Regions from separate parts of the Halomonas sp. BMC6 genome, predicted to be linked through region 1. Evidence: predicted binding sites of a transcription regulator. Region 1 holds the regulator's gene; each other region holds the start of a gene.
What was found. The regulator FliA, encoded in region 1, starts transcription of late flagellar genes. The targets are predictions, from matches to a motif close to CTAAAGTTNNNNNNNNNNCNGCCGATA.

Region 2: the regulator FliA is predicted to act here: its motif matches at 5,414-5,440, upstream of AB6K10_RS10825 (DUF4019 domain-containing protein).
Region 3: the regulator FliA is predicted to act here: its motif matches at 8,131-8,157, upstream of fliD (flagellar filament capping protein FliD).

Annotation. Positions count from the first base shown of each region.
Region 1 is NZ_CAXNSH010000001.1:909,694-919,955, forward strand. Features, by position in the region: gene cheZ (protein phosphatase CheZ) at 1-332, shown strand, start outside; gene flhB (flagellar biosynthesis protein FlhB) at 466-1,632, shown strand; gene flhA (flagellar biosynthesis protein FlhA) at 1,629-3,710, shown strand; gene flhF (flagellar biosynthesis protein FlhF) at 3,729-5,924, shown strand; gene AB6K10_RS04320 (hypothetical protein) at 5,921-6,520, shown strand; gene AB6K10_RS04325 (flagellar protein FlhE) at 6,567-7,016, shown strand; gene AB6K10_RS04330 (RNA polymerase sigma factor FliA) at 7,043-7,744, shown strand; gene AB6K10_RS04335 (motility protein A) at 7,784-8,599, shown strand; gene AB6K10_RS04340 (OmpA family protein) at 8,604-9,275, shown strand; gene AB6K10_RS04345 (diguanylate cyclase) at 9,299-10,262, shown strand, end outside.
Region 2 is NZ_CAXNSH010000001.1:2,244,358-2,254,619, reverse strand. Features, by position in the region: gene AB6K10_RS10855 (glutaminase) at 1-850, shown strand, start outside; gene AB6K10_RS10850 (methylated-DNA--[protein]-cysteine S-methyltransferase) at 860-1,714, opposite strand; gene AB6K10_RS10845 (LysE family translocator) at 1,883-2,476, shown strand; gene AB6K10_RS10840 (AraC family transcriptional regulator) at 2,462-3,292, opposite strand; gene AB6K10_RS10835 (DUF1206 domain-containing protein) at 3,479-4,288, shown strand; gene AB6K10_RS10830 (VTT domain-containing protein) at 4,301-4,903, shown strand; gene AB6K10_RS10825 (DUF4019 domain-containing protein) at 4,958-5,368, opposite strand; gene AB6K10_RS10820 (GNAT family N-acetyltransferase) at 5,487-5,948, opposite strand; gene AB6K10_RS10815 (class I SAM-dependent methyltransferase) at 6,039-6,794, shown strand; gene AB6K10_RS10810 (DUF1456 family protein) at 6,791-7,261, opposite strand; gene AB6K10_RS10805 (tetratricopeptide repeat protein) at 7,271-7,693, opposite strand; gene AB6K10_RS10800 (DEAD/DEAH box helicase) at 7,925-9,124, shown strand; gene rho (transcription termination factor Rho) at 9,174-10,130, opposite strand.
Region 3 is NZ_CAXNSH010000001.1:265,140-275,401, reverse strand. Features, by position in the region: gene AB6K10_RS01280 (ABC transporter ATP-binding protein) at 85-1,020, shown strand; gene AB6K10_RS01275 (ABC transporter permease) at 1,017-1,778, shown strand; gene AB6K10_RS01270 (nucleoid-associated protein) at 1,825-2,835, shown strand; gene AB6K10_RS01265 (TerB family tellurite resistance protein) at 2,909-3,409, shown strand; gene AB6K10_RS01260 (exopolysaccharide biosynthesis protein) at 3,406-3,999, shown strand; gene AB6K10_RS01255 (YqhA family protein) at 4,058-4,621, shown strand; gene AB6K10_RS01250 (serine hydrolase) at 4,678-5,673, opposite strand; gene AB6K10_RS01245 (hypothetical protein) at 6,024-6,344, opposite strand; gene fliD (flagellar filament capping protein FliD) at 6,752-8,089, shown strand; gene fliD (flagellar filament capping protein FliD) at 8,213-9,592, shown strand; gene AB6K10_RS01230 (flagellin) at 9,728-10,262, shown strand, end outside.

The DNA of each region.
Region 1 (10,262 bases):
GCGATGTACCGCAGATGACTGCAGCGACCAACAAAGAGTTGCTGGACATTATGATGGCGCAGGACTTCCAGGATCTCACCGGTCAGGTCATCAAGAAGATGATGGACGTGATCCGCGAGATCGAACACCAGCTGGTTCAGGTGCTGATCGACAACGTGCCCGGCGCAGAAGCGCGTGAAACGATGCAGCGCAAGGCCGAAGATCAGTGGAAAAACGAGAACGCTCGCCGTAACGAAGACCTTCTCAATGGGCCTCAGGTCAAAGAGAACGCCCCCGATATCGTCACCGGACAGGATCAGGTAGACGACTTATTGGACGAATTAGGCTTTTAATGCCGGGTTATTAGCACATTGTAACCCCCTGCATCTGGCAAAATAAGACCTCAGTTCAGCCGTCCTCAAGGGCGGCTGTGCTTATGGTATGCCTTATTTTGGTCAACCGACCACTCGTCAGCCGGATGACAGCATGGCAGATAACGACAGCGATCAGGAAAAAACCGAAGAGGCCACGCCCCGACGCTTGGACAAAGCGCGGGAAGAGGGTCAGGTGCCTCGGTCCCGAGAGCTGACGACCTTCATGATGCTGCTCGGAGGTGTGCTGGGTCTGTGGGGCATGGGGCAGATGCTCTACGACCAGCTCGGTATGGTGATGGAGCAGGCGTTCTTGTTCGAGCGCCGCCACGCCATGGAAAGCATGCCGATGCTGGTCAACGCACTCGACTTGGGCCAGCGAACGCTGATAGCGATGCTGCCGCTCTTCCTTCTGCTCACGGTCATTGCGCTGGTTGCGCCCGCTCTGCTGGGCGGCTGGCTCGTCTCCGCCAAATCCCTGCAGCCTAAATTTTCGAAGCTCAATCCCATCAAGGGGATCAAACGCCTCTTCTCCACCCAGGCGCTGGCCGAGCTGGCCAAGGCGATTGCCAAGTCGGTGCTGGTGGGGAGCGTGGCGTTTAGCTTTTTATATTTTAATATGGGGCGCTTCTTAGGGTTGATGGATCAGCCCGTTCAGCAGGCGCTGGTGAGCGCGCTGAACATGGCCGCGCTCGCGGCAGGGCTCATCGTTTTGTCATTGATCGTGGTGATCTTGATTGACGTGCCGTTCCAGCTTTGGAACAACGCCAAGCAGCTGCGCATGACCAAAGAAGAGGTGAAGCAGGAGCACAAGGACTCCGAAGGCGACCCTCACGTCAAAGGGCGCATTCGCCAGCAGCAGCAGGCCATGGCACGTGGGCGCATGATGAGCAAAGTGCCCGAAGCCGATGTGATCATCACCAACCCGACGCATTATGCGGTGGCACTGGTGTACCAAGAGGGGCGCATGGGGGCTCCGCGGCTAGTGGCCAAAGGGGCGGATGCCGTGGCGGCCCGCATCCGTGACATAGGCGAAGAGGCCGGCGTGCCGCGATTGGAAGCAGCGCCTCTGGCGCGTGCCCTGTATCATCACGTGGACTTAGAGGCCGAGGTGCCCGCAGAGCTATACACCGCCGTGGCCGAGGTCATGGCCTGGGCCTACCGTCTGAAGCACGTTGCACAGCAAGGAGGCGAGGTGCCCCCCACTCCCGATAATTTACCGGTTCCCCCGGAAATGGACAGTCCCGGCCGTCGCGCCGGTGGCAATGAGGCGCAAACATGAAAGGCTTAAGCCAGTTGATCAATCAGCGACCCTGGATGAACGACGTGAGCATGAAGCTGCTCGCTGGCCCGCTGCTGATTTTAATGATTCTGGGCATGATGATTCTGCCCCTCCCACCGTTCGCGCTGGATCTGCTGTTCACCTTCAATATTGCGCTGTCGATCATGGTGCTGCTGGTCAGCATGTTTGCCGAAAAGCCGCTGGATTTTGCGGCGTTCCCGGCGGTACTGCTATTCACGACGCTGCTGCGACTCTCTCTAAACGTTGCCTCCACCCGCGTGGTGCTGATGGAAGGGCACGAAGGCGGCGACGCGGCGGGCAAGGTCATCGAGGCATTTGGTACCTTTCTCGTGGGCGGTAACTTCGCGGTGGGGTTGGTGGTCTTCCTCATTCTGGTCATCATTAACTTCATGGTTATCACCAAGGGTGCCGGGCGTATTGCCGAAGTGGGCGCTCGCTTCGTGCTCGATGCCATGCCTGGCAAGCAGATGGCCATCGATGCCGACTTGAACGCTGGTCTGATCGGGGAAGACGAAGCGAAGAAGCGCCGTGCCGAAGTGGCCCAGGAAGCCGACTTCTACGGCTCCATGGACGGTGCCAGTAAATTCGTCCGCGGTGATGCAGTGGCGGGTCTGGTCATCATGGTGGTCAACATCATTGGCGGTTTGCTGATCGGTATGATGCAGCACGACCTGGGCTTTGCCGATGCCGCGCGTACCTACACGCTGCTGACGATTGGTGACGGCTTGGTCGCACAGATTCCGGCGCTGGTCATCTCGACCGCTGCAGGCGTTACCGTCTCCCGCGTGAACACCGAGCAGGACGTGGGTCAGCAGATGATCAGCCAGCTGTTCGTCAATCCCCAAGTCATGATTCTGGCGGCCATGGTCATGGGCTTGCTTGGCCTCGTGCCCGGCATGCCGAACTTCGTGTTCCTGGTCTTCACTGCGCTGCTGGGCGGTTTGGCGTGGTATCTGATCCGTCGCAAAGAGCATAAGCTAGTCAAAGAAGAGATATCCACGGCACCACCGCCGGTTCAGGAAACGCCAGAGGCCAGCTGGGAAGACGTCCAGCTGGTAGATACGCTGGGCCTGGAAGTGGGCCACCGTTTGATTCCGCTGGTGGATTCACGGCAAAAAGGCGAGCTGTTGGGGCGTATCAAAAGCGTGCGCAAGAAATTCGCCCAGGAGGTGGGCTTCCTGCCGCCGGTGGTGCATATTCGCGATAACTTAGAGCTGCCACCCAACACCTACGTGCTTTCCATGAAGGGTGCCGAAATCGGTCGCGCCGAGGCGCAGCCCGGTAAGTGGCTCGCCATCGACCCTGGCCAAGTGTCTGGGGAGCTGCAGGGCACACCGACCCAAGACCCCGCCTTTGGTCTGCCCGCGGTATGGATCGACGCCAATCAGCGCGAGCATGCCCAGGTCTACGGTTACACGGTCGTGGATGCCAGCACGGTGATTGCCACGCACCTGAACCACTTGTTACATCGCCACTCTCCTGAAATGTTGGGCCGCCAGGAAGTGCAAAAGCTGCTGGACAAGCTGGGCGAAGATCAAAAATCGCTGGTCGAGGAAGTGGTGCCCAAAGCGATCTCGCTCACCGTACTGCAGCGGATTCTGCAGAATTTGCTGGACGAGGACGTCTCGATTCGCGACATGCGCACCGTATTGGATACCCTGGCCGAGTACGCTGGGCAGCAGAAAGACCCCAACGAGCTGACTGCGCTGGTGCGTATCGCGCTGGGTCGCGCGATTACCCAGCAGTGGTTCGCAGGCCAAGAGACGCTGCACGTCATGGGCCTCGATGCGCAGCTTGAACAAGTATTGATGCAGGCCATGAACGGTAACGGTGCCATGGAGCCGGGACTGGCGGATACGCTGATGAATCAGGCGCAGCAGGCGCTGGAGAAGCACGAAGGCAGTGGTGAAGCGCCGGTCCTGGTCGTTCAGCACTCGCTGCGAGCCGTGCTGTCGCGCTTTTTGCGCCGCCGGATGCGCCACCTAGTGGTCATGTCCCAGGCCGAGATTCCCGACGACCGCACCCTGCGTGTGACCACCCTCGTGGGTGGCCGCTAAATTGGTAACAGGTGACATATGAGCGTGAGACGTTTTGTCGGAGCAAATAGTCGCGATGTAATGCGCCAAGTGCGCGAAGTACTGGGCGACGATGCGCTAATCGTCGCCAATCGCCGCACCGAAGGCGGCGTTGAAATTCTGGCCATGGCCGACGACGCCGTCGATCAGTTCGACCCGTCGCCGACGACCCCCGTAGAGCCCCCCCGTGAAGCACCGGCTCCCGCCTCAGCCCCCGCTTTCTCGCTGCCGACGCAGCCGGACCCGCTGGAAGCGATGAGCGAGCGCCTGCTGCGGGAAATGCAGGATATGCGTGAGCTTCTCTCCCGCCGTCAGCCGGTCGCTGACCCCTCGCGCGGCGCACAAACGACCTACGAGCACCTTCAAGAGCTGCTGGCGCGGGTAGGCTTTAGCGCCGAGCTGAGCCATGAGGTGCTCGAAGCGCTGCCCGACGAGCTGATGACACGGGAAGGCAGCCAGGACGCTGCCACCGCCTGGCTGCGCGAGCAGCTCATGGCGCGCTTGAAAGTGCTCACGCACGAAGAGCGCTTTTTCGATCAAACCGGTATCGTGGCGCTGGTAGGGCCTACCGGTGTCGGTAAAACCACCACCACGGCCAAACTGGCGGCGCGCTTTGTGATGCGCCACGGTACCCGGCCCGTGGCCCTGGTGACCACCGACAGTTTCCGGATCGGTGCCCACGAGCAGCTGCGTATCTACGCCCGGCTGCTGGATACGCCCATGTATGCCCTCGACGTCGAGCAGCCCATCGACGAGCTGGTAGGGCGGCTGCAAGGCAAGCAGTGGGTGATCATCGACACCGTCGGCATGAGCCAGCGGGATCAGCGGGTCATCGAGCAAATTGCGCATTTACAGGGCGGGCAGTCGACCGTCAGGCTGGTGCTGCTGCTCAATGCCGCCAGTCAGCCGGAGACCCTCGAAGAAGTGGTGCTGCGCTATCGTCAGGCGGCACGTGCCGCTGGAGCCGAACTCGACGACTGCATCATCACCAAGCAAGACGAAGCCGGGCGGCTGGCACCCGTGCTGGATATCGTGATGCGTCACGGTATGCGCGTGCTGTTTGGCTCATACGGCCAGCAGGTGCCCGAGGACATGGCCGTGGCAACGCCCTCTGGGTTGATCGATCAAGCGCTATCTACCCGTGCTTCCAACGTTTCGGCGAACCGGTCCGCGCCGGTGAGCTTGCCGCGCTGGTCCCGGGACGTGCTGGGCCAAGGACGCAGGCTGTCGTCGGTCCTGACGCGGTTGCGTCAGCGGGTCGTCGATTTTCATCGGTTAGAGGCCGCCTGGGACATCGCTGCGTTGCCCAGCGTAGTGCAAGACCAGCGCCTGGAGGCGCTGCTGACCGGCGCGCAGGCCACCCATGACGCGATGGGCATCGTGTGGTCGCCAAGACGCAACGAGCGTGGCTGCGACTGGTCGATGCCGGACGTGGCGCTGAACGAACAGGGCGCTTGGCTGGCGCTAACGCGTTTACAGCACCGCCAACCGGCGGGATGGCAGCCACGCTTGGCGCACTGCCCGACAGACATTGCCGTCCACTTGCTGCCCGCTCTACCGGAGCCAGACACGCTGGCATGGCTCGCCGACCAACACTTGACCTGGGTCAGCGCCGTGTCCGCGAGTCAACGCGTACACTGTCAGGGCGAGCGCTACACCCTGCGCACGCTGTTTCAAGAGAGTACGCTCACTCACGCCGTGAACATTCGGTTTCGCGGGCAAGGTATGCAGCTGCTGACCGCCTACGTGGAGGCGACAGATGCCGCTGGCAACGCCGTGCTGGCCTGGGTCGGCGAGGTTCGCGATCCAGAGAGCAGCAAGCGCGTGGTGCGCCGCTACTGGCTGACGCCTGCCCGACTGGGAAGCGATGTGCTATCGCTGCTGGTCACCCAGTTACAGAGTGACGGGTTGTCGGCGCTCACCAAGCGGGCTTGGCAGCAGTTGAAAGAAGCGGATGGCGGCGAAGTGAGCAGTGAGCTGCGGCTACTCATGGCCAGCGGTGCCGCCGCAGTGGCGGGCCATTTGGACCTGGCCGATGACGAAGCGGCCCAAGCCTTACGGGCCGATCTGCTGCGTCTGCTAGGTACCCAGCGAAAACGCCGCGACACCGCGCTGCTGGACGCCTTGGTGCATGTATTGATGGCCCGCGATGCCATTCGTCAGCTAGGCAGTGTCAGTCGTGAGGGCTTGGTATGAGCGGTCAAGATCAAGCGGCGGGCCTGCGTAAATGGGCCGATCTGCAGCGCCAGCAGCGGGCCGCAGAGGACGAGCCGCAAGATGCCCAGGACGCAACAGCGGCTCCTGCCGCGCCCGTCACTGCCGAAGAGGCCGCGGTGCATACCCAGGACGCCATGGCACCCACGGTCGCCTCGGCCGCCGAGCCCGCGACGGTGACGCCACCGCGCCCTCAAAAACCGCTGGTCGTGGTAGGGCTCCCGAACACGGGGGCCGCGCAGGTGGATAAAGTGCGCGGCCGCTTGGGGCAGTGGTCTGCGTTGGGCCGCCAATGGGCAGGCGATCCCCAGGATTGGAAGATTCAGGTGGTCATGGCCGACACGCCGTCGCTGGCCACGCTGGCGAAGGCGCATGCCCGCTGGGCGCTATGGGTCAGCAGCGATGCCGATGCCTTCGCCAGTATGTATCGGGTGCTTCGCCAAGTGCGGGAGCACGGCGGCCCGCGACGTCTGCTAGCGCTCCACGAGCCGCACCTACCGCGCCAAGGGCTGCTGGAGAATTTGCGTGATGCCGCCGCGCACTACTTGGACATCGAGCTGCTACTGCTGGCGCGCTGAACGGCTGTCCGCCGAGGTGAAAATGATGCAGCATGGGGACCAACGTATGAGACCGATGGCCTTACCGGTGTGGAAAAACGTTGTACAGTCGTGCATTGGGCGGTTAGCGCTCGCCGCAATGCTGAGTGCTGCCCTGCTGTCGCTTGACGTACAGGCGGCGACCCCCGGCAGCTGGAGTCGCGACGTGCCAGGCGTACTGGTGGCCATGAGTGACCGCACCAGCAACAGTCAGGCGATTGCGCCACCGGCAGGCATCCCGTTGGGGGCGGCGACCCTGTCCCGTGTTCAGTGGCGGTTCGAGGCGCCTCCCAGCCAGCCTATCAACGCGTGGCTGTGTCACCCAGAGCGCTGTGTAGCACTGTCGGGCATGCGTGGCAGCACCACCGCGCTGGAAGGTGCGCTGGCGAATGCGCCGCTGCACTTCCGATTTGCCCTGTCCCCCGGCCAGCGGCCGGTACGCGTGCAGGGTTTACAGGTGATAGTGAACTATCAGTAAAGGTCGTTTAGCCGCGAGGCACGAGGATGTATACAGCACAAGGCAGGATCAAACAGAGTGAGCTGTTAACCCAATACATGCCACTGGTGCGACGTCAGGCCTTAACGCTGCAGGTAAGGTTGCCCGCGAGTATTGAGCTAGATGATCTGATCCAGGCGGGCATGGTCGGGCTGTTGGAAGCGCTGGGACGCTTCGACGCTGCCCAGGGCGCAACGTTTGCAACGTTTGCCAGCCAGCGGATTCGCGGTGCCATGATGGATGAGCTGCGCACCCGCGATTGGCTGCCGCGCAGCGTGCGCCGTTCGGCGCGGGCGGTGGATGACGCAGTGCGTCGTCTAGAGCAGCGGTTGGGGCGTCCTCCTGAAGAGGGTGAAATTGCCCGCGAACTGGAGATGCCGCTGAGCGAATACCAACAGCTGTTGAACGACACCAATAGCGGCCAACTGCTGCCGTTCGAAGAGCTGGTCGCCGATGGCGGCGAGCCCGCCGGGGACGATGCCCAGCACCGGCCGTTCGACCAGCTGCTCGACGAGCAGCAGCGGCAAACGCTGATCGAGGCCATCGAAGCACTGCCCGAGCGTGAAAAGCTCTTGATGGCGCTCTACTACCAAGAAGAGATGAATCTTAAAGAGGTCGGTGCCGTGCTGGGCGTCACCGAGTCGCGGGTGTCCCAGTTGCACAGCCAGGCGGTGAGCCGCCTGCGGGCGCGCCTGCACGAACACGATTAACCCTGGAACTCACTAACCCTAACCGGCGAGGAGCCGTTGATGAACCCATCTACGCTGATCGGTATCTTTGCCAGCATGTTGCTGCTGGTGAGCGTGCTGTTCTTTACCGCAGAGTCGCCCGAAAGTTTTATCAATTTGCCGGGTTTGGCCATCGTGATCACCGGTACGCTGGCGGCGACCTTCATCAGCTATCCGTTGAAGGAAGTATTGCGGGTGGTTCGTCTGGTGGGCTTGGTATTCCGCCGTGAAAATACGTACGTGCGCGACGACATCAACGAACTGGTCGCCATGTCGCGGCTATGGTTCAAAGGCGATGTGCGTGCCGTAGAGCGGGAGCTCGAGCACACCCGTAACCCGTTTCTGCGCACCGGCATCCAACTGGTGATCGCCAACACCAAAGAGGATGAGATTTTCGACATGTTGCGCTGGCGTATCGCCCGCTTGAAAGCCCGCGAACACGCCGAAGCGCAGATTTTTCGCACCATGGCGACCTACGCACCCGCCTTCGGGATGATTGGTACGCTGGTGGGGTTGGTCAACATGCTCGAAGTGATGGATGCGGGTGATCTGCAGGTCATCGGCCCGCGTATGGCGGTGGCGCTATTGACCACGTTCTACGGCATTTTGTTGGCCAATCTCGTGTTTAAGCCCATCGCGGTCAAACTAGAGCGGCGCACCGAAGAGCGTTTGATCACCATGAACATGGTGCTAGAAGGCATTTCTCTGATCACCAAGCGTCGCCTGCCATCGTTCATCGAAGAGACGCTCAACTCTTTCGTGGCGAACTACCATGATGAAATCCGTGACGCCAACGTCAAACCGCGTCCCGACGTAGGCTCCGCACTCAAAGGGTAATGCCATGCTCGACCGCGACTCACGGCATGCCCTGGAGCTGCCCGCTGCGGCGGGGGAGAGCGACGAAAGCTGGTTGACCAGCTATCTGGATGTCCTCACCCTGCTCATCACGCTGTTCGTTCTGCTGCTGGCCCTGACGCCGCCGGACGGTGGCGAAGGGGACGACAGCGATGCCATGCGTGCCGCCAACGCCGTGACATCGCTGCCGCTGGCCAGTCTCGCCACCGGTATCCACCCCCGTTATGATGGCTTGCAGCCTCAGATGGCAGGGCTGGATATACCCGGTGTGAGCGTCTCCCAGGGTCAAGAAGGGGTGACCCTGCGCATCGATGACAGCCTTTTGTTTCCCAGCGGGAACGATGTGCTAACGCCTCAAGGGCAAGATGTGTTAGAACGGCTCTCCTCCGTACTGGAGACCTTCGACGGTCAAATCTCCGTTGAAGGCCACACCGATAATGTGCCTATCTCGACGTCGCGGTTTCCTTCAAACTGGGAACTGTCGGTAGGGCGTGCCATTGCGGTCGTGCGCCAATTAGAACGGCAAGGCATTGCCATTTCACGTATGCGGGCGGTCGGTTACGCCGACACCCAACCCATGGAAAGTAACGCTACCTCGGAAGGGCGAGCAGCCAACCGGCGCGTTGAACTGTTGCTACGGCAGCAGGTCGAGGGGTAAAGCACTATCTCGAGGCTATCTTCGTGTCGAAGCATCACTCGCTACTCCAATCGTTTGGCGCCGTCATGGTGCTCGATGCTGAGAGTAAGCACATTCAAGCGGTCAGCCGTCATTTGACCAAGCTGCTAGGGGTGGTGGATCAAGAGCACCAGGCGCTGACGCCTGCCAGCGTCCTGGGTAAACGATTGAGTCAGCGGTTGCGCCAAGAGCTTCAAGGGCAGCAGCGGCTGGCGAGCCCCCTGGCCTTCCGGCCACCGAATACCACCACGCGGCTGCAGATCCACGCTCACCGCACCCATCACCATGTGATCGTCGAGCTCGAACCTCTTAATCCGTTGGGCAAACGGCGACTGCTAGGCACTGTCAACGAGCGCTTGATGCGTTTGGCCGAAGCGACCCATCAAGAAGAGCTGTTGGATGTGCTGGTGAGCGCCGTGCAGCAGTTGACCGGCCACGACCGTGTGTCGGTGTGCCATTTCGATAGCGACTGGCACGGGCTGATCGTCGCCGAGGCGCAAGGTGGTCCTTTGCCTGCGCTGCTGGGGCAGCGCTTCCCGGCCAGTGACTTCCCCGTCACGCTACGCCGAACCTACGAACGGCATCCCGTTCGCCTGATTTATGACGTTTGTGCCCCCGCCGAACCGCCGCTGCCGTGTACGCCAGATGGTGAGAACGTCGATCTGCGCCACTGTTTTCTACGAGCCCCTGCGCCGGAGCGCCAGCGCTACTTGCAGCGGCTAGGCGTACGCGGTTCGCTGAGCCTGGCCATGCAGGGCGATAATGGGCTATGGGGCCTGCTGTTTTGTCACTCGGCAGCGCCGCATCCCGTATCGCCCCCGGTGCGCGATGCCGTACGCACGCTGGTGCAGATGGCGACCCAGCGGCTGTTGCTACTTCGGGCGCGACAAGAGGCCCGCTATTTGCAGCGCGTGCAGGATAGCCTGGTGCTATCCACGAATGCCCGGAGCGAGCCGCAAAGTCCCGCCG
Region 2 (10,262 bases), 1.3 Mb from region 1:
CATTCCGCAGCTAGCCCACGTAGACCCCAGCCAATTCGCCATTAGCTTGGCCACGGTCGAGGGCGAGCGCTTTTCAGCGGGCTGCGCGACCACGCCCTTCTCGATTCAGAGTATTTCCAAGGTATTTACTTTGACCATTGCGCTAGGCAAATGGGGCGATGGGCTGTGGTCGAAAGTAGGTCGCGAGCCTTCCGGCGACCCGTTCAACTCCATCGTTCAGCTAGAGCACGAGAGCGGCAAACCGCGTAACCCGTTCATCAATGCCGGGGCCATTGCGGTGGTGGATGCCATCATGATGGGCCACGAACCCAAAGAGACCCTGGCGGAAATTTTGAGCTTCGTGCGCTACATCGCCGACGACAACAGCATCTGTTTTGATCATCAAGTTGCCGCGTCGGAAATGGAGCACAAAGACCGCAATGCCTCGCTGGCCCACTTTATGAAAGCCTTTGGGCGGCTGCGACACGATGTCGATAAAGTGCTGGGCACCTACTTTCACCAGTGCGCCATCGCCATGAGCAGCGACCAGCTTGCCCACGCGGGGCTATTCCTGGCTTCCGATGGGGTCAACCGCCCTAGCAACCTACGGGTGGTATCACCCCAGCGGGCGCGGCGGATCAACTCGCTCATGATGATGTGCGGTCACTACGATGCCTCGGGGGAGTTCGCCTTCCGCGTGGGCCTGCCGGGCAAAAGCGGCGTGGGTGGCGGTATTTTAGCCATCGCGCCGGGGCGTGGTTCGCTCGCTGCGTGGTCGCCTGGGTTAGATCACTATGGCAACAGCCTGCTAGGGGCGCGGGCGCTGGAGATGTTCGTGCAGCGCACCGGCTGGTCTGTGTTTGGTCACTAGGCTTGGGCACTAGCTCCGAGCGCTCTCTTGCGATTCAAGGTGCTGGGCGGCTTCCCAGGCCTGCACTTGGCGTTTCACCTCAAGCCCCCAGCGGTAGCCGCCGAGCGCGCCGCTTTGTTGAATCACCCGGTGGCAAGGAATCCACAGCGCCACCGGGTTCGCACCTACCGCGTTCCCCACCGCCCGCGACGATTTCGGTGCCCCCAGTAGCTGGGCAATATGCGAGTAGCTAGCTAGCTGGCCATCAGGAATCATCAGCAGCGCTCGCCACACGTTCAGCTGAAAATTGGTGCCACGCACATGCAACGAGAGCGCCCCAGGCGCAGCGTTGTTCCTTGGCTCGAACAGTGCTTCAACCGCATAACGGGTGGCATCTGGCTGGTGGCGTAGCGTGCTGCGCGGCCACTCGGCGGCTATCAGAGCGAGAATATCCGCCTCGGGTGTAGCGGCCAGAAAGCCCATCCGGCAAATGCCCCTAGGCGTGGTGGCCACCAGCACCTCGCCAAACGGCGTGGGGTGAATGCCGTAAGCAATCTCCACGCCCTCCCCTTGGCGCTTGAACTCCCCAGGTGTCACCGCTTCCAGCGTGACAAAATGGTCATAAAGCCGCGAGCCGCCGCTCAACCCCAGCGCCTGGGCGGTATCGGTAAGGCTCTGGGCAGAGGCAATCAACTGCTTACCCCGCGCCAGCGTCAACGCCTGTAAAAAGCGCTTTGGGCTAACGCCTGCGTAGCGACAAAACAGCCGCTGAAAATGGAACGCACTTAAGTGCACCTGCGCCGCGACCGTGTCTAAACTTGGCTGCTGGGCAGCATTCGCCACCATAAAGGCCATGGCTTTTTCGATGCGGGCGTAGTCGTTCATTGCTTCTATCTCACGGGGAAAGTGACGGGATCGCGTGCATGATCATGCAAGCTTACTCAGCTAAAGCGCCAAACCCCACCCGAATCTTGCGCAAATCACACATCAATTTTGTGCAATACGCCGAATGTGACTCATCGCACACTGCGCACTCCCTTCAGGAGGATCATCATGAGCACATCGTTACTGTTACCTATGTCTGCCTTTGCCCTTGCTGCGTCTATTTCACCTGGGCCGGTGAATATCGTTTGTCTGAGCAACGGCACGCACTACCCCGTGCACAAAGGGCTCACGTTTGTTACAGGGGCAACCTTAGGCTTTATCGTACTGTTTCTCGGCATTGGCGCGGGCCTCTACTCGCTGCTCCATGTGATGCCATGGCTGGAGGAGGCACTGAAGTGGGCAGGCATCGTGTTCTTACTCTATCTCAGCGTTCGCCTGATACAACACGATGGCCGCCTGGGGGAATATAACCCACATAGAGCCCCTGGCTTTTTTACAGGGGCTGCGATGCAGTGGCTAAACCCAAAAGCGTGGCTGGCCTCGGCGGCGGGCATTGGCGCGTACACCAACGGCAACGATCCTTATCTCATCGGTCTGTTTGCGGCTCTTTATCTGCCTATTTGCTGGTTCTCGCTGGCAAGCTGGGTCTACGCAGGAGCGTTTCTCAAGCGCTACATGCAACGCCCCATTGTGCTCCTGACGATCAACCGTAGTTTGGCAGTAGGCTTGGTAGGCAGTGCGATATTTCTACTTTTTGAGTAACGGTACGCGATATTGATTCGGCGTGGCCGCGACCAGCCGTTTGAAGGTGCGCTGAAAATGAGGCTGATCGTTAAACCCCGCCGTTAGCGCCGCCTCGACAATCGGCTGGCCCTGCCTTAACGCCGCCTGCCCTAATTGAATACGCTGATTAATCAAATAGGCATGGGGCGTTAAGCCGTAATGCTGCTTGAACGCTCGAATCAAGTGCCCTGCGCTGTACCCCGTTTGCTGGGATAACGCCTCCAGCGAAATAGCGTGGGCACAATGCGTGCGCAAATACTCGGCCACTCGGGCCAGCAGCTCAGGCGTCGGCGATGGGGCCAGGGGTGGCTCCTTCGCCAGCTCGGTCATCAGCGTGGTCAGATACGCGGTGAGCACCTGCCGCTTCTGATCGATCGCGACGCGTTCATCCAACAAACAGTCGGCCATTTCACAAAACGGGTGGTAGAGACTCGGCTGGCGGATGACCGCCGTCGCGATATCTTGCCAGTGTGGGGAGGGCAACAAGCCAAGCCGATAACGCAGCGCGCTCATCCAGCGGGTATCCACGTAGAGCATTCGATACGCCCAAGGTTGGTTGGCCACGGGATTACAGGCATGCACCCAGTGTGGGTTCATCATGACCACGTCACCGGCGCTGATCGGATGCGATGCATCGCGATACATAAAGGTACTGACACCGGCGGTCACCGCCCCCACGGACCAGTGCGCATGACTGTGCGGGGCGTAGCACACCTGTCGCGCATCCTTTATCTCGCGCAGCTCGACATGGGGCATACGCGCATCGCGCCAGAAAATAGGCCGTGCATCCTTCATCGAATTATCGAGTTCCCTAGTCGGCTCAAGATAGTAGGCGCAAGACAAGCGCCATCGCCTTTGGCGCTGGTGGGAGTGAACATACCCTGCGAGCGGCCGCATAGTCTACGCTGGACAATACCCCGTCACACGCACAGTATGGGCCGCCGGAAGGATCGGCAGCGCCATTTACGTCAGGAGGACACCATGGCCAATCATACCCCGACACATCGGGACGCGGTGAAACTGTTCGCCCGCATGGGCTACGCTTCGCGGGGCGTGGTTTATTTACTGGTGGGCGGGCTGGCCGCGCTGGCCGCGCTAGGCCAAGGCGGCCAAACCGAAGGCAGTCGCGGCGCCCTTGAAAGCGTATTGACCGCCCCCTTCGGCAAAATAATGCTCGGCATCATTGCCCTTGGATTAGTCGGCTATGCCGTGTGGCGCACCTTACAAGCACTTCAAGACACCGACCGCCATGGCAATGGCCCCAAAGGCCTCACGATTCGCGGCGGGTTGCTGGTCAGTGCCGTCACTCACACGCTCCTGGCATATTTTGCGGCCAAGTTGATCGTTCGTTTGGGCGCGTCCGGTGGCTCTGGCAGCGGCTCTCAGGATGCCGTAAGCTGGCTGATGCAGCAGCCGCTGGGGCGCTGGTTGGTCGCGGCCGTGGGGGCTGCTCTGATTGGGGCGGGGGTTGCCCACGCCATCAAAGGTTGGAAGGCCAAATTCGATCGCCACTTCTCCATGCCCGCCCATGTACAGCGCTGGGCTTACCCCGTCTGTCGTTTTGGATTGGCGGTGCGTGGCTTGGTCTTTGCGATCGTGGGCAGCCTGTTTATCATAGCGGCCTATCAGTTCAACCCTAGCCAAGCAGGCGGCACGGCGGAAGCATTGAGCACGCTGAGACACCAAGCCTTCGGCCAGTGGCTGCTTGCGTTCGTCGCCATTGGATTATTCGCATTTGGTGTGTACAGCCTACTCACCGCCTTCTACCGCCGCATCAACCCTTCCCTATAGCGACGTCGATCCATGGCCTTCACCTCCACGCGAACCAAACAGTGGTTCGAGCGTATCAACGGCTCGAAAAACATGCTGTGGCTACTCGCCACGCTCTCCTTTCTGGAAACCATCATCCTACCGATTCCCATCGAGCTAGTGCTGATCCCACTCATGGCGGTGAACCGGCAGCGTATTTGGGCGATTGCCACCGCCACCACGCTGGGCTGTTTGGCGGCCTCCATCGTGGGCTATGGCGTGGGCATGGTGCTGTATCAGTCGGTGGGCACCTGGTTCATCGACTTCATGGGAATGGAGCAAAGCTATCAGGCGTTTCAAAGCTTCTTCGACCAGTACGGCTTCGCCGCCATTTTAGCGATTGGCATTCTACCCATCCCGTTTCAGGTGGCGATGATCACCGCTGGGCTTTCCGGCTACCCGATCGTGCTGTTCGCCTTGGCCGCCCTGATTGCCCGCGGGCTGCGCTACTATGGCCTAGCGTGGCTGGTGCACCGCTTTGGTCACCGAGTGGAAAGCATGTGGAGACACCACGCGCTGACAACCAGCTTGGTACTGGGTAGCGTGGTGCTGCTGTTAGTGCTGGGGATGCAGGCGCTGGCGGGATTGATCATGTAGAAAAAACACAATAGCCGCCAGCGTTGGCGGCTATTGATGGGCGCTCAAAGCACGTTACTGCACGTAATACCCACTCACCCGCCACGTGCCCTCTTCCAGATGTGGCGTAACGACTTCAACCACGCGCTGGTTGTTCGTGAACTGGGTTTGAAAAGCGAACTCTTTGTAGTCGTTGCGGGGGGCACCCGGCATCGAGGTGTACTGCGACATGCGGATGCGCCGCCGAGACTCCACGCTGCCTAGCTCGCTACGCGCCAGCGTTACTACCCGTTGCAGCATGGTAGGCGACAGCGGGGTTTTCAGCAGCGGCGACGACTTCTCCCACGCCTGTTCGTACTCACCTTGATCGATCGCTTCCAACCACGCCAGCGCGGCCGCTTCCGCCGCCTCGACGCTGGACGCCTGCGCATGAGTAGTCAACGCCAGCAGCAGAGCGGAGAGAAATAGAGCAAGGGGTTTTGGCATAGCAGCCTCTTATGGCAATCCAACAATTCGTGCGACTTAAGTAGTTATCGGAGCATCGCACCATTTCTTTAATCACATTACCCCTAAAGCGATAACCAAACTGTGAAAGAGTGCAAAATCACTCACTCAGCCGCAGCGTCATAAAACAGCTATTCGGATCTTGCTGATAATCGCCAAACGGCCCGCAGTACTCGAACCCGAACTTGGCGTATAACCGCCGGGCAGGCTCGAAAAAGGCCATCGACCCGGTTTCCAAGCTCAGCGTGTGATACCCCCGGGAGCGCGCTTGCTCCAATAAATGCGCCAAGAGCTGAGCGGCGACGCCCTGCTGGCGGGAGGCTGGCGCGGTGCGCATGGATTTCAGCTCCGCTTGGCCGTTGCCCAGCGACTTCAGCGCCGCACACCCTAACAGCACGCCGTCCCGGCGAGCGCAGTAGAAGGTAATCTCTGGCGCTTTGAGCGCCGTCACATCAAGGGCATGAATACTTTCAGGTGGCGATGTGGCGTGCATATCGGCCATATGCTCTTCAAGCAGCGTTATTACGTCTTGCTCTTCCAATGTCTCAACGCGTATTTGCATACGTGGCTCCCCTGCCTTCGCTTCTCAAACCCCAATCGCTCGTTTACTATGCGCCACCCAATGTATTTCAGCCCTCACCATTAGGCCACTATGTCCGTCAACGCACTCTACACCGACCTTTCTGGCTACTACGATTTGATGTGCGTCGACATCGACTACCAGGCCCAGAGCAACGCCATTCGCCGCCTGAATCAGATTTTTGGCAACGAAGGCAAACGCCATCTGGATGTCGCCTGCGGCACCGGCCCCCACGTACGTCATTTTCTGGATGCTGGCTTCACCAGCAGCGGCTTGGACATCAACCAGCCGATGCTGGATATCGCCGCCCAACGCTGCCCAGAGGCAAGCTTCTCACTACAAGACATGAGCCGCTTCGAGGTCGACGAACCGCTGGATCTCATCACCTGCTTTCTTTACTCCATCCACTACAACGATGGCCTGGAAAAGCTCGGCGACTGCATCGCCAGCGCTCACCGCGCCTTGAACGAGGGCGGCGTGTTCTGCTTCAACGTGGTGGATAAACAGCGGATCGATAACGAGCTGTTCGTAAAGCACACGGCCCAGCAGGCGGAGGAGTCTTTCACTTTCCGCTCGGGATGGCACTACAGCGGTCAAGGGGAGCGGCAGTCGCTGCGGCTAAGCATCGAAAAGACCACGGCGGAGACAACGCAGGTGTGGCACGACGAGCACCCCATGGTGGCCGTCAGTTTTAGCGAGCTTATCGCCCTGCTGGAGCCTACCTTCGAGGTGCACGTGTTCGAGCATGATTACCAGACCATCACGCCCTGGGATAACGTCTCGGGCAATGCGATCTTCGTGTGTGTGAAACGCGAGCGCCTCGCTTAACCGTTATCGTTGGGGCGAAGCTGCCGCTGTACGCCCATCAAGAAATTACGCAGCATTTGGTCTTTGCACTCGCGATAATTCTTGTGACTCGGCTTGCGGAAAAACGCACTGAGTTCGTGAGGGCTGAGCGGCAGGCCCACCTGATCGAACACTTCTAAAATATCCTCTGCCTTGATGTTCAGCGCGATGCGCAGTTTCTGAAACACCATATTGTTGTTCAACTGCGCTTCCGGGGCAGGCTGCGGGCCTTCACGCTTTCCCCGTTTGAAGCTGATGAAACCGTTCAAAAACGACGCCAGCTCTTTGTTCTTCATGGTCACGAAGGCGTCGTCTTCATCTTTTTTCAGCCACGCCGTCACCTGCTCCTGGGTCACACTCACGTCCGCCAGGGCGAAGATCTTGACGATGGTGTTGTCTTTCAAATCGAAGGTGTAGCGAATACGGCGAAAAATATCGTTATTGGTCAAAATGGGGTCCTAGGCGTGGGTTAGCGTGGCCAGCAGTTCATCGATTTCTGCTTTCAGCTCGTTATCTTCGATCGTTTGGGCGCTGGCCTGGGCCTGCTGCAAGAGTTCAATGGCCGCCTGGGTGTCGCCCAGCTCCACGTGCAGCGACGCCATGGCAAACCCAATCGAAGCAATGTGGTCATTCGACTGCTTCGCCACCGCTTTATCCAGCGCTTTTTGGTAGATGGGCAGCGCGTCTTCTAGCTCTTCGGTGAAGTCAGCCAGGGTTTCCCACTGCTCCGGGTGGTCTTTCTCGGTGTTCTCGTGCTCGGTGCAGATCGCCTGCAGCTCGGCATAAAGCGCTTCAAAAGTGGCGCGGTCATCTTTGGCAGCGGCCTTCATCAGCTTTTCGGCGAGTTCGTACACCGCCTTGTAAATTTTGGTGTTAATCATGGACCACTACCCCTATTGCTCAGAAACAGATGACGCAAAACAGACTCATAACAAACCCGGCAAGCGTGAGCTTCTGGGTGAATGGAGGGATTATACCTTGTGGGGATAGGGGTACGGTGGAAAGGTTGGATGGAAATAAACGCGTATTCGAGCAACGAACGGTTGATTTTACGCTATGCTGCACCACTTTTTATTTTCGACACCCCTTACGACACTCTGTCAGAGCTTCTCATGCCCTTTGCAAAACTAGGCTTATCCAGCCCGCTCGTTCAAGCGATTACCGAACTCGGTTACAAAACGCCAACGCCCATCCAAGAACAAGCGATTCCTGCCATTCTGTCGGGCAAAGACTTAATCGCCACCGCACAAACCGGCACGGGCAAAACCGCGGCCTTTGTGCTGCCGCTGCTGGAACAGTTCAGCAAAGCCGCAGAGCCGCTGCGCGGTAAACGCATCCGTGCGCTGATCCTTGTGCCCACTCGCGAGCTGGCGGTTCAGGTGGAAGCCAGCGTGGCGCAATACGCCAAGCATACCCAGCTCACCTCGATGGCCGCGTATGGCGGCGTGGATACCGCGCCGCAAAAAGAGCGCTTGATCGAAGGGGTGGATATTCTGGTCGCCACACCGGGCAGGCTGCTGGATTTGGCGCATCAGCGCGCGCTGCACTTTGATGAACTACAAGTCATGGTGCTGGACGAAGCGGACAGAATGGTCGATATGGGCTTTGTCGATGATATCCACAAAATCATCGTGCGCCTGCCGGAGAACCGACAGAACCTGCTGTTCACGGCCACCATGACCAACGACGTGCGCGCCATCGCCCACGCGTTTTCAGACAGCAAAATGACCGACATGGCGGCGAACATCTCCATTACGCCTAACGTGCGCGCCGCCGCCACCATCAAACAGTGGCTGATCACGGTCGACAAAGACACCAAGTCCGCCCTGTTGAGCCACTTGATCAACGAGCAAACGTGGGATCAGGCACTGATTTTTGTCGAGAAAAAGCACAGCGCGGCCAAGCTAGTGGCTCAGCTGGAAAAGCGCGGTATTCAAGCGGATTCCATCCATGGCGGCAGAAGCCAAGCCATGCGTGAAAAAGTGTTGGATCAGTTCAAATCGGGCGAACTGAAGTACCTAGTAGCTACGGGCGTCGCCGCGCGGGGGTTGGATATTGGGGAACTGAGCCGTGTGGTGAATTACGATTTACCCTTCCAGCCAGAAGAGTACATCCACCGCATTGGCCGCACCGGCCGAGCAGGTGCCTCCGGTGAAGCTATCTCGCTGGTCGATATCAGCGACTTTAAAAACCTGTGTGCGATTGAAAGGCGCTTGAAAAACACGATTGAGCGCAAAGAAGTGGAAGACTTCCCGGTCAAAAAAGCCGTGCCCGCGTCTAACTTGAACCACGTTAAAAAAAGCAGCCGTTAAGCGTTCACCAAGAAGCTCATCTTTAAAAATACAAGGGTGAGCTTCACCTCTACTCAGCGGAGGAAAAAGCCTCCAACAGCTCGGCATTCGTGGGGTATTTCTCCAACAGCGCAAGCAGCTTCTGCGCGCCTTCTGTGGGCTTAAGCGGTGTTAACGCTCTGCGCAGTGTCCTTACTTTTTCAATATCTTTCCCATCAATTAACAGCTCTTCTCGGCGGGTACTGCTTTTGGCAATATCAATCGCCGGGAAAATCCGTTGATTCGCCAGGTCCCGTGATAGCACCAGCTCCATATTGCCCGTGCCCTTAAACTCCTCAAAAATCACCTGATCCATACGGCTTCCCGTATCCACCAGCACGGTGGCCAGAATGGTGAGCGAACCGCCGTTTTCGATTTTTCGCGCCGCGCCAAACAGTTTGCGCGGTATTTCCATCGCCCGGGCATCCAACCCACCCGACATCGTGCGCCCACTGCCCCGCTGCTCGGCGTTATGAACCCGCGAAAGCCTGGTGAGTGAATCGATCACGATCATCACATCGTGCCCCTCGCCTGCCTGCTGTCGCGCTTTATCTAGCAATTGATCGGCCATCCGCACATGGTTCGCGTAGCTTTCATCGGACGATGAGGCATGCACTTCAGCCGACACGCTGCGCTTAAAGTCGGTCACTTCTTCCGGGCGCTCATCAATCAGCAAGGCGTACAGCTTTATATCCGGGTAAGCCTCTGCCACCGCTTGGCAGATATGCTTTAACAGCGTCGTTTTGCCAGAACCGGGCGGTGCCACAAACAACCCCCGCTGCCCCATTCCGATGGGCGTGATCAAATCCATCGCCCGCACGGTGTGGGGCTGATCACTCGGTGCTAAATAGAGGCGTGGGGAGGGATGAATGGCGGTGCCGTTGAGGAAGCGTGTTATGGGGTCGTTGGTGGTTGGTTCTTCGACTTCGTTGGTGGGTTTGGGCTGTGGTGGTCTTTTCGTTTTGAGGCTTAGAGTTTTGCGGGTCATAGGTTGGGGCCGTCTTGTCAAAGTTGGGATTCGTGGTTGGCCGTGTTCGCGGTTACCTGACGGCGGATGTAAAACTAGGCATGGTATTCATCGACCTCTATGACAGTACGTAGCGTCTTTTCGGGCTGCTGA
Region 3 (10,262 bases), 640 kb from region 1:
TTAAAGGCCGTCATGCACCGCGGCAGCCATGTCGCGGTGCCATTGGCATCGCGCTGCGCTGGCCCGCGATGTAAGGAGCACGCCTTGAACGACCCCATCATTACCATCGATGGCCTGAATAAAACCTACGAAGGTGGCTTTCAGGCGCTCACCCGCGTGGATTTAACCATCCAGCGCGGCGAAATTTTTGCACTGCTCGGCCCGAACGGGGCGGGTAAAACTACCTTGATCAGCTTGGTATGTGGCTTGGTCAATCCCAGCGAAGGCCATGTCATTGTCGACGGCTTCGACAGCGTGCGCGATTACCGCCAAGCCCGCGAGCGGATTGGCCTTGTGCCGCAAGAACTCACCAATGAAGCGTTCGAAACGGTCTGGAACACGGTGAGCTTTAGCCGTGGCCTGTTTGGCAAGTCCCCCCACCCCGCCCATATCGAAAAAGTGCTCAAGTCGCTCTCGCTGTGGGATAAACGCCACAATCGCCTGATGACCCTCTCCGGCGGCATGAAGCGGCGGGTGCTGATTGCCAAGGCGCTCTCCCACGAGCCACGCATTCTGTTTTTGGATGAGCCGACCGCCGGGGTGGACGTCGAGCTGCGGCGGGATATGTGGAACGTGGTGCGCGGGCTGCGGGACGATGGGGTGACGATCATTCTCACCACCCACTACATCGAAGAAGCCGAAGAGATGGCCGACCGCATAGGCGTCATCAATCGCGGCGAGATCGTGCTGGTGGAAGAGAAAGCCGCGCTAATGAAAAAGCTGGGCAGCAAGCAGCTCACCCTGCAGCTACACAGCCCGTTAACGGAGTTGCCGCCTGCGCTGGCGCAGGAAGAACTCAGCTTGGCCGCCGACGGCTATGAGCTGGTCTACACCTACGATGGCCGCCAGGAAGAGGAGGGGCGAGGGATCTCTACCCTGTTAACGCAGCTAGAGCAGGCGGGGATCAGCTTTAAAGATCTACACACCCGGCAGAGCTCGCTGGAAGATATCTTCGTGGACCTGGTGAAGGAGCGCTCATGAACCTCTATCCCGTTCGTGCGATTTACATGGCGGAAATGGCCCGCACTCGCCGCACGCTGCTACAGAGCGTGGTCTCGCCGGTGATCTCTACCTCGCTCTACTTTGTGGTGTTTGGCGCGGCGATTGGCTCGCGGATTACCGAAATTGGCGGGGTGAGCTACGGTGCGTTTATCGTTCCTGGTTTGATTATGCTGATGCTGCTGACCCAGAGCGTCTCGAACGCCTCGTTTGGCATCTTTTTTCCCAAGTTCTCCGGCAGCATCTATGAGATTTTGTCGGCGCCGATCTCCTATTTAGAGATTGTCGTGGGCTACGTAGGCGCGGCGGCCTCGAAATCGATACTGCTGGGGCTGATCATTCTCGGTACGTCCAGCTTCTTTGTGCCGCTTGAGATCGCCCACCCGTTCTGGATGCTGACGTTTTTGGTACTGACTGCCGTCACCTTCAGCCTGTTGGGCTTTATCATCGGCATCTGGGCGGATGGCTTCGACAAGCTGCAGCTGGTACCGCTGCTGGTGATTACCCCACTCACGTTCTTGGGCGGCAGCTTCTACTCCATCGATATGCTGCCTCCGTTTTGGCAGAGCGTGACCTTGGCGAATCCGGTGGTGTATCTCGTTAGCGGTTTCCGTTGGAGCTTCTACGGCATTAGCGATGTCAGCTTAGGCGCTAGCGTGGCGATGATTTTGCTGTTTTTGGCGGCAAGCCTTGCCACCATTGCCTGGATTTTCCGCACCGGTTACCGCTTAAAGCCCTGATGCTGAAGTGACCTCTTCGACGTTTTTATAAAGGTAATGCCTGTTTATGCCGCTACTGCAAAGTACTGTCTACCGCCTTGAGCCATCCCTCGACGGCGAGCGCTTAAGTGTGACGGCCCCGCCTGCCGAGGCCGCCGCCAGTGACGACACGGTGATGGCCAGCCTAGTGAATGCGCTAAACGACACCTACAACACCAAAGCGAAGGGCTGGGGGCGCTTTGCCGAGCAGGGCGAGCAGGCCGGGCCGCTGGTGGCGTGGCTCACGGCGTATCAAGCCGACGAGCAAACTTTTGCCCAACTGGCGAACGCGATGGCCGAGCGACTGGCCCAAACGCTGCAGGGGCAGCTCTCCGTTGGCGGTTACTTGGTCATTGCCCATCTACAACAGGGCGATACGGAAACGCTGCTGATGGCCCTCATTCACCAACGGGAAGGTATCGGCTTTAACGACGCGCACCAAGCGGTGCCTGCCGCCCAACTGAACACGAGCCAACTCACCCTGGCAGCCCGCATCAACCTGACCCAGTGGCAGAGCGGTGCGGAAAGCACGCAGTACGTCTCGTTTCTAAAAGATCGGGGCGGTAAAAAGCTCGCCGAGGGCGTAGCGGCGCTGCTGGGCATGGAGGAGGGCATTGATGCGCCCGCCGAAACCCGCACGCTGCTGAAAGCCTTTAGCGACTACGTCGAAAAAGAGGACCTGGACGACGACGCCAGCCGGGAAAAAACCGATACTCTGGTTGATTACGCCAACGAGCAGCTGCGCCGTGGCGAACCTATGACGCTGGAAGAGCTCTCCGGGCTCGTGGATGAGAAACAGCCCAAGGCGTTTTATGACCATATTCGCAACGCCGACTACGGCCTCTCGCCGGAAATTCCGCCGGACAAACGTACTATCAGCCAGTTTCGCCGCTTCACCGGGCGCTCTGGAGGCGTCTCGATCAGCTTTGATTCACATCTGCTGGGTTCCAGCATTGAGTATGACGAAACCCAGGATCGGCTGATCATCAAGCAAGTGCCCAAACAGCTCAAAGAGCAGCTTGCCAAGCGGAAAGAGTAAACGGTGAGGCCTAGGGCGGCACTCTTAAGGTGTCGTGTAGTCCTAGGTTAGCCACTGAGATGAGGAGACCGCCGTGCTGGATGCCATTCACTCTTTCTTCCAACAGGTGCTTTCCGCGCCTGAACAACGTGATAACCAAACGCTCACCCTAGAGCTGGCGTCGGCAGCGCTGCTGTGTGAAGTGATGCGCGCCGATTACGACAACAGTGATGAAGAGCGCGCGGCGCTGAAGCACATGCTGATGGCGCGCTATCGGCTCAACGAGCAGGATGTCAGCGAGTTAATGGCGCTGGCAGAGGCGGAGGTCGATGACGCGGTGGATCACTATCAGTTCGTCAGCCTGATCAAACAGCACTACGGCTACGAACAGCGCTTGGAGCTGGTCAATTTAATGTGGCAGCTGGCCTGGGCCGACGGCTCGCTCGACCCTCTTGAAGAGCATCGGATTCGTCGGCTGGCTGATCTGCTGTATGTCAGCCATAGCGACTTTATTCGCAGCAAGCTTAACCAGTCACCGGAAGAACCCTCTTTCCATCACGATACCCACGGCAAAGGAGCGCCGAAACGCCCATGAGTAACACGCAGGATGCGACGAACTTAACCGAGCTGATCCACACCATGGAGCAGATGGAGCGGGAAAAAGAGCAGGTCAGCGTGGACGACGTGGTGCATGCGGTGGGGCGGCGCTCGTTTGGGCCGCTGCTGCTGTTGGCAGGCTTGATTACGCTGGCGCCGATTATTGGCGATATTCCCGGTATGCCAACGCTGATGGCTGCTCTGGTGCTACTGACGTCAGTGCAGCTCTTGATTGGCCGAGAAACGTTCTGGCTGCCTGGCTGGTTGCTGAACCGCTCCCTCTCCCGGCATAAGTTCGATAAAGCGCTACGCTACATGAAAAAGCCCGCTAAGTGGGTAGATAGCTTGTTGGGTGTGCGCTTGGCTTGGATGACCGGCTACATCGGCATCCGTGTCACCGCCTTCATTTGTCTGCTGGTCGCCTTGGCCATGCCGCCCATGGAGTTCATTCCTTTTAGCGCTAACGGTGCCGGGCTTGCGCTCACGCTGTTTGGATTGGGGCTGGTGGCTAGAGATGGCCTCATGCTGGCGCTAGGGTTCTTGCTGACCGGTGTGACCTTCACGGTAGTAGTGATGAACCTCGTCTAATGCTTTACTAGGCACTCTCGCGATTGGTCTAAAAGCAAGAAGGAGCTATGTGCCTACGATGAGTAACTCGCCCCATTTACCACCTCCACCCAAGCCTCCTCACCAGCAGTCGGCGTGGGAGCGGCGGATTGAAACCGCGCTGTGGAACTCGCGCTTTTTGGTCATGCTAGCGGTGGTGCCAAGCCTATTAGGCTCGCTGATGCTGTTTATCGTGGGCACGCTGGATATCTTCAAAGTGGTGGGCGATGTGCTGCACTACTACTTGGTGGATGACACCCGCAACATTCACGACACCTTGGTGCCCGATATTATTATTGCGGTGGATATCTATCTGATCGCCATCGTACTGCTGATTTTCGGGCTTGGCGTGTATCGGCTGTTCGTTTCGCGTATCGACCAAGCTGAGGTGCGTTACCCCGCACACCCCTTCAACGTTGCCTCGCTGGATCAGTTGAAAGACAAAATCGCCCGTGTGGTGATTCTGGCCGTGATTATCGAGTTTTTCCGAGCCGTCGTGGATATTCGATTCGCGACACCCTTGGATGCGATCTACCTGGCACTCTCCGTTCTGGCGCTGGCCGCCGCGCTCTACTTGATGAGTTTGGCGCATAAAGGAGAGTAGTCATTAACAAATAGTTATTAACAAGTAGTGATTGACAGGAGCAGTGGCGTACGTCGTTAATCCTCTTCCAATAAGCCAGTCACCAGCGCGTTGAGCTGCTGCTGAAACTGGCCACCGGGCGATGGCGGGGTTGGGTCTGAGGTAATCACCACCGTCATCTCCCGCTCGGGAATCACATATAGCGCCTGCCCGCCGTATCCTCTTCCGTAAGCGACGTGTTCATCCGCTAACGTCGTGATAAACCAGCCAAAGCCGTAGCCATCCCCTGTCCAGGGTGATTGGCCTCTGGACGTCCATGAATCTTCTACCCAGCCTTCAGGCAGCACGCGCTGGCCATTGGCCACGCCGTCGTTGCGGTACAGCTCCCCAATCGCAATGAGCGCGCGAGGGGAAAGTTGCATATCGTTACCGCCAAAGTAGATCCCTTGAGGGTCCTGCGGCCACGGGGGAATCGCAATACCGAGCGGTTCGCCTAACAAGCGCTGGGCAAGCGCGAGGGTGCTTTCACCGCTGGCCTGAGTGAGTGCTGCTGACAGCAAATGGCTGGTGCCGGTGGAGTAGAGCATGCGCCCGCCGGGGCGGTCGACGAACGGGCGAGTGAGTGCATCGTTTACCCAATGGGCGCTGGCCACCCAAGCGCCATAGTTGCTGCCCGAAGTACGCTCTAATCCCGCTTGTTGCGCCAGTAAATGCGCTACTGTGATGTCGTTCACTTGTGGGGCAGCAGCGCTGGGCACACTATCTAGTAGCGCCACCAGCGGCTGGTCAACGGACTCAATGACGCCCGCCTTGATCGCCGCCCCGGTGATGGCGGCTAACACCGTTTTAGACAGCGATTTGACGTTGGCAGGTGCTGCAACGCCTGGGCCCCCTTGGTGATGTTCATGAATGATGTTGCCGTCATGAGCGACCACCACGGTGTGTAGGCGATCGAGTGCCCGAGCTTGCTGTTCGAGTGCTTGCAGTGAATTGGGAGAGGGCATTTGGGCGACCACGTGGGTGGTTGTCACAGCACTCAGCACGCATGTCAGCGCAAGAGCAATGGTTTTCATGGCAGCACCTAAGAAAGGAAAAGTAAGGTTCTGAAAACCGTGATGAAGCAAGGTTCCCGCAAAGAGGCAATCATGGCGATTACGCAAATCGTTAAAAAGCCTGCTACGCTAAAAGCGCCTATTGAAGGGAAGCAACCCTTTGATTTCCATGAAACGCTAAAGCAAGGAGTGCCGTTATGCGTAACATTATCTATATCATCGGCCTGATCGTTGTTGTTCTGTTTATTCTTTCGCTGTTAGGCCTGCGTTAAGTTGCACCATGAATGACACGCATTGCGTGATGCGATATTAGCGCTTCAAAACGCCCGCTCCCCCAGCGGGCGTTTTTTTATACGTGCTTCACTCCCACGTTAGGCGCAATCTGCTGCCCCCTGGCCAAACATGTCGAACATCAGTTCGCGGCCTAACGTGGTTAGGACGAAGCGGCCATACTCGTTAAATGTAGCTGCATCACTCTCTTCTAATACTCGCTGGCAAAGCGACCAGCGTGAATGCTGATGGCTCAATGACGCCAACTCTTGACGCGATAAACCACGCTGCGCCAGGGTAAGGGTTTCAAGCACGTGTCCACTCTCGTACATCAATTCCGCCACGCTAGACAAACAATGGCGCAGGCTGCGTTGTACGTGGAAGGAAGCAGTAGAGGCGGGGGATAACGTTTCGGCGGGCATAGGGGAATGCTCCTACAGTCACAGCAAAATGGGTGTGCTGCAATGCATTATAAAGCAGGAGCGGGCGTTAGACCAAGGTCTATATTCGACTTGAAGGCAATGGGCCTTTAATTCAAACTTATAGTAAATGGGGAGCAAAGACTGGCTGTCAACATATTGTAGCGTTGTGCTCGTATGATATAGACAAGTACTGACTAATAGGCAATGTGATTGTCTGAGCTGGAAATGTATTTTTTTGTAGCGGCTTCTTACGTATAGATACGTAATAAAAGCGCAGAATGCTCAAGTTTTGGCTTCAATTGCCGATAATTTCAACTATGTTACAAAAATGTACTGCGCATTGCTTCATTAGAGTGAGTCATTACGAGTAATTCGCGTAGTTAAACCATTCAAAAAGGCGCATACGCATGGCAACTATTTCAGCATTAGGCGTTGGTTCTGGGCTGGAGCTCACTGGGTTGTTGGATCAGCTTGAGGCGGCAGAACGCGGTAAACTGCAGCCCATACAGCAGCAGATTCGTACGCAAGAGACCAAGATATCAGGCTACGGTCAGTTTCAGAGTGCATTATCACAGTTTCAAGACGCTGCTAATGCGCTAAATGATCGAGACACATTCGACAGCCTGTCTTCTGATGTTCAAGGAAGCGGAGTGTTAGTAGCTGCAGATGCCTCTGCTAGCCCTGGACGTTATGATATAGAAGTCACCCAGTTGGCCACGGTCGCTAACCTGGCTTCTCAGCGGGTACCAGACCCAACGTCTGCACTGAGTGCAGAAAGCTTTACCGCGACGCTCAGCTTTTCAGGCCGCGATGATGTCAATATTGACCTGGAGGCTAATAGCACGCTGGAGGATGTGCGTGATGCTATTAACGCACGCACAGACGCAGGCGTTTCTGCCTCCATCATATTTGACGGTACTGACTATCGCTTAGCGATTAGCTCAAACGAAACGGGCTCAGCGGCTTCCATTACTGAGTTTAGTGTTGACGGTATCTTGGAGGGGGAGATAGCGAACGCTGGACAAGATGCGATGTTTAATGTCAACGGTATACCCATTACCAGTGCCAGTAACCAAGTTGAAGATGCAATTGAGGGTGTTACTCTCAGCTTACAAGAGGGAGGTGGTGCCACAAGCACCGTCACTATTCAGCGGGATGAAGAAAGCATTCGTGAAGCGGTGATAAACTTTGTAGATGCTTACAATGAGCTAAAGTCGACCATTGGCTCATTAACGGCCTTCGACACCGCGAGCGGAACGTCGGGTGCTTTGAATGGTGAATCGACGGTGCGAAGTGTGGAAAATACGCTGCGTAGCGTGCTTTCAGCAGGCAATGAGTCGGGTGAGCTATCTACGTTAGCCGATTTAGGAATTTCCCTGACTCGCACAGGAACGCTAAGCATCGACGACGAGAAGCTAAATGATGTGATTGCGAATGATCAAGGCGCGATGGCGCAGTTTTTTGCAGGGGTGGAAGAACAGCCAGGGCTTGGCGGTAACATTAATAGCACCATTGAGCAGATGTTAGATACGAATGGCATTATTACGACGGCAGTAAGCAGCGCGGAAAACCGCATCGAAAGCCTAAATGATCGTTTTTTGCGTGTAGAAGCATCTATTGATGGGACGATTTCACGCTACAGAACCCAGTTTGGGCAGCTAGACACTATGATTTCTCAAATGAACCAAATGTCCGACTACCTCTCGCAACAATTCAATATGTTGAACGCCCAAACGCAAGGGTAGCGCAATGCGGATGATGCTGATGCGTTTTGGGCGATAAAAAGCTAAAGGTAGGGTGCCCTCAGCCGATATACTAAATCATCACGTTGTTTGGTTTAGCCTTATTTGCTGAGGAAGCACCCAGTTATGGCGACGATAACCTCCCTGGGCGTAGGCTCAGGTCTTGATCTGAACGGGTTGGTGGAGCAGCTCCGCACAGCGGAACAGCAAAAACTTATTCCCATTACCCAGCAGAGAAATGCACAGCAAACTAAGATCTCTGCGTTTGGCCGATTAGAGTCTGCGCTAGGGCGTTTTCAAGACGCGGTAGCTGCTCTTAATGATGCAAAGCGCTTTTCTAGCCAAAAAAGCACATCCAGTTCTACCAATATCAGTGTCACGACTGCCGCTAATGCCACGTCTGGCCGCTACGACGTTAGTGTGACTCAGTTGGCAAAAGCGGGAAGTGTTGCAACCGCTGGCGTAGCCAAAGATGCTGTGCTGACAACAGAGACTGCACAGCTGATACTCAACTTTGGTGCTGTTTACCAAGATGGCGTGCTACAGCCGAATGCTGAGCCCCTCAGTACTTATACACTGGATATTGCTGCGGGTAGCACGCTGGAAAGCGTTCGCGATCAAATCAATGCAGATCAGAATGCCGGCGTAAGTGCTTCAATCGTTAACGATGGCACTGACTTCCGGCTGGCGCTCATCAGTAAAGAGACGGGAGCAAATGCCTCTATTACGGGGTTTTCTGGCGTTCCTGGGTTATCTGTTGATACCTCGACTTATCGAGCGGGAGCAAACGCCGCTCTGCAAGTGAACGGTATTGCGATTACCAGTGCGTCAAACCGAGTGGAAGGGGCCATCCAAGGTGTCAGTTTGGAGCTGAATGCCACAGGTGAGAGCTCGGTCACTATTGAGCGCGATAACGACGCGCTTAAAGAAGCGATTCAAGGCTTTGTGAGTGGCTATAACGAGCTTAAGTCCACGCTGGGCAGGCTCACGCTCTCTACGGGTGACCGAGAGACAGCAGGAGACCTAGTCGGTGACAGTACAGTGCGTAGCATCGAAAACCGGTTGCGCCGAGATTTGGTCACCGGAGTGGAAGGCAGTGATCTGGGCGTGCTTTCACAGCTAGGTATCGCGCTTGATCGCACCGGGCGACTAGCAATAGATGAAGCAAAAATCGATGCGCTAATTGCCAACGACCCCCAAGCGCTGCAGGCTTTTTTTGCTGGAGCGACCGCCCAAGAGGGGTTGGCAGGACGCATAACAAACACCGTGGACGACATGCTGGGCACTAGAGGGCCTATTAAAAACGCCATTGAAGGCGCAGAGAATCGTATAGATTCATTGAATGATCGATTCACGCGCACAGAAGCCATCATTGAGCGCACCATTGGCCGGTACCGTACCCAGTTTGCGCAGTTAGATGTGATGGTCAACCAAATGACGCAGATGAGCGCCTACCTAAGCCAGCAGTTTGATGCACTCTCAGCCCAGTCGGGTAGCCGCCGCTAATCTGTTACTAATACTTACAATTTTTTTTGCTAAAAGATCTAAAGAAAATAGGCATGTGGCCGTTAATCAATATACCGGCGCACGAAACGCCGCCAAGCAGGCCGCATGGCCAACCCTACGTCGAGGAGTAAGAACATGTCAGTCATCAATACCAACATCACTGCCCTGATTGGCCAGAACAACCTGAACAAGGCACAGTCTGCCCAACAGACATCTATGGAGCGTTTGTCTTCTGGTCTTCGCATTAACAGTGCCAAGGATGATGCGGCCGGTCAGGCCATCGCCAACCGCATGACTGCTCAAATTACTGGTCTGGCACAAGCGCAGCGCAATGCCAATGACGGTATTTCACTGGCGCAGACTGCTGAAGGAGCTTTGAACAGCATCAATGACAACCTGCAACGTATGCGTGAGCTTTCTGTTCAGGCAGCTAACGGCACAAACTCTGCAACCGACCTGACTTCAATCCAAGAAGAAATTACGGCGCGTTCCCAAGAAATTCAGCGTGTTGCTGAATCTACCAAATTCAACGGTACGTCACTACTTGATGGCACCGTAACTGATCCTATTAGTATTCAAGTTGGTACTGGTACTGATGCTTTCGACAAGCTTGAACTTACACTGACTGATGCTACAGCTGCTACTCTCGGTGTTGACGCGCTGGATGTTA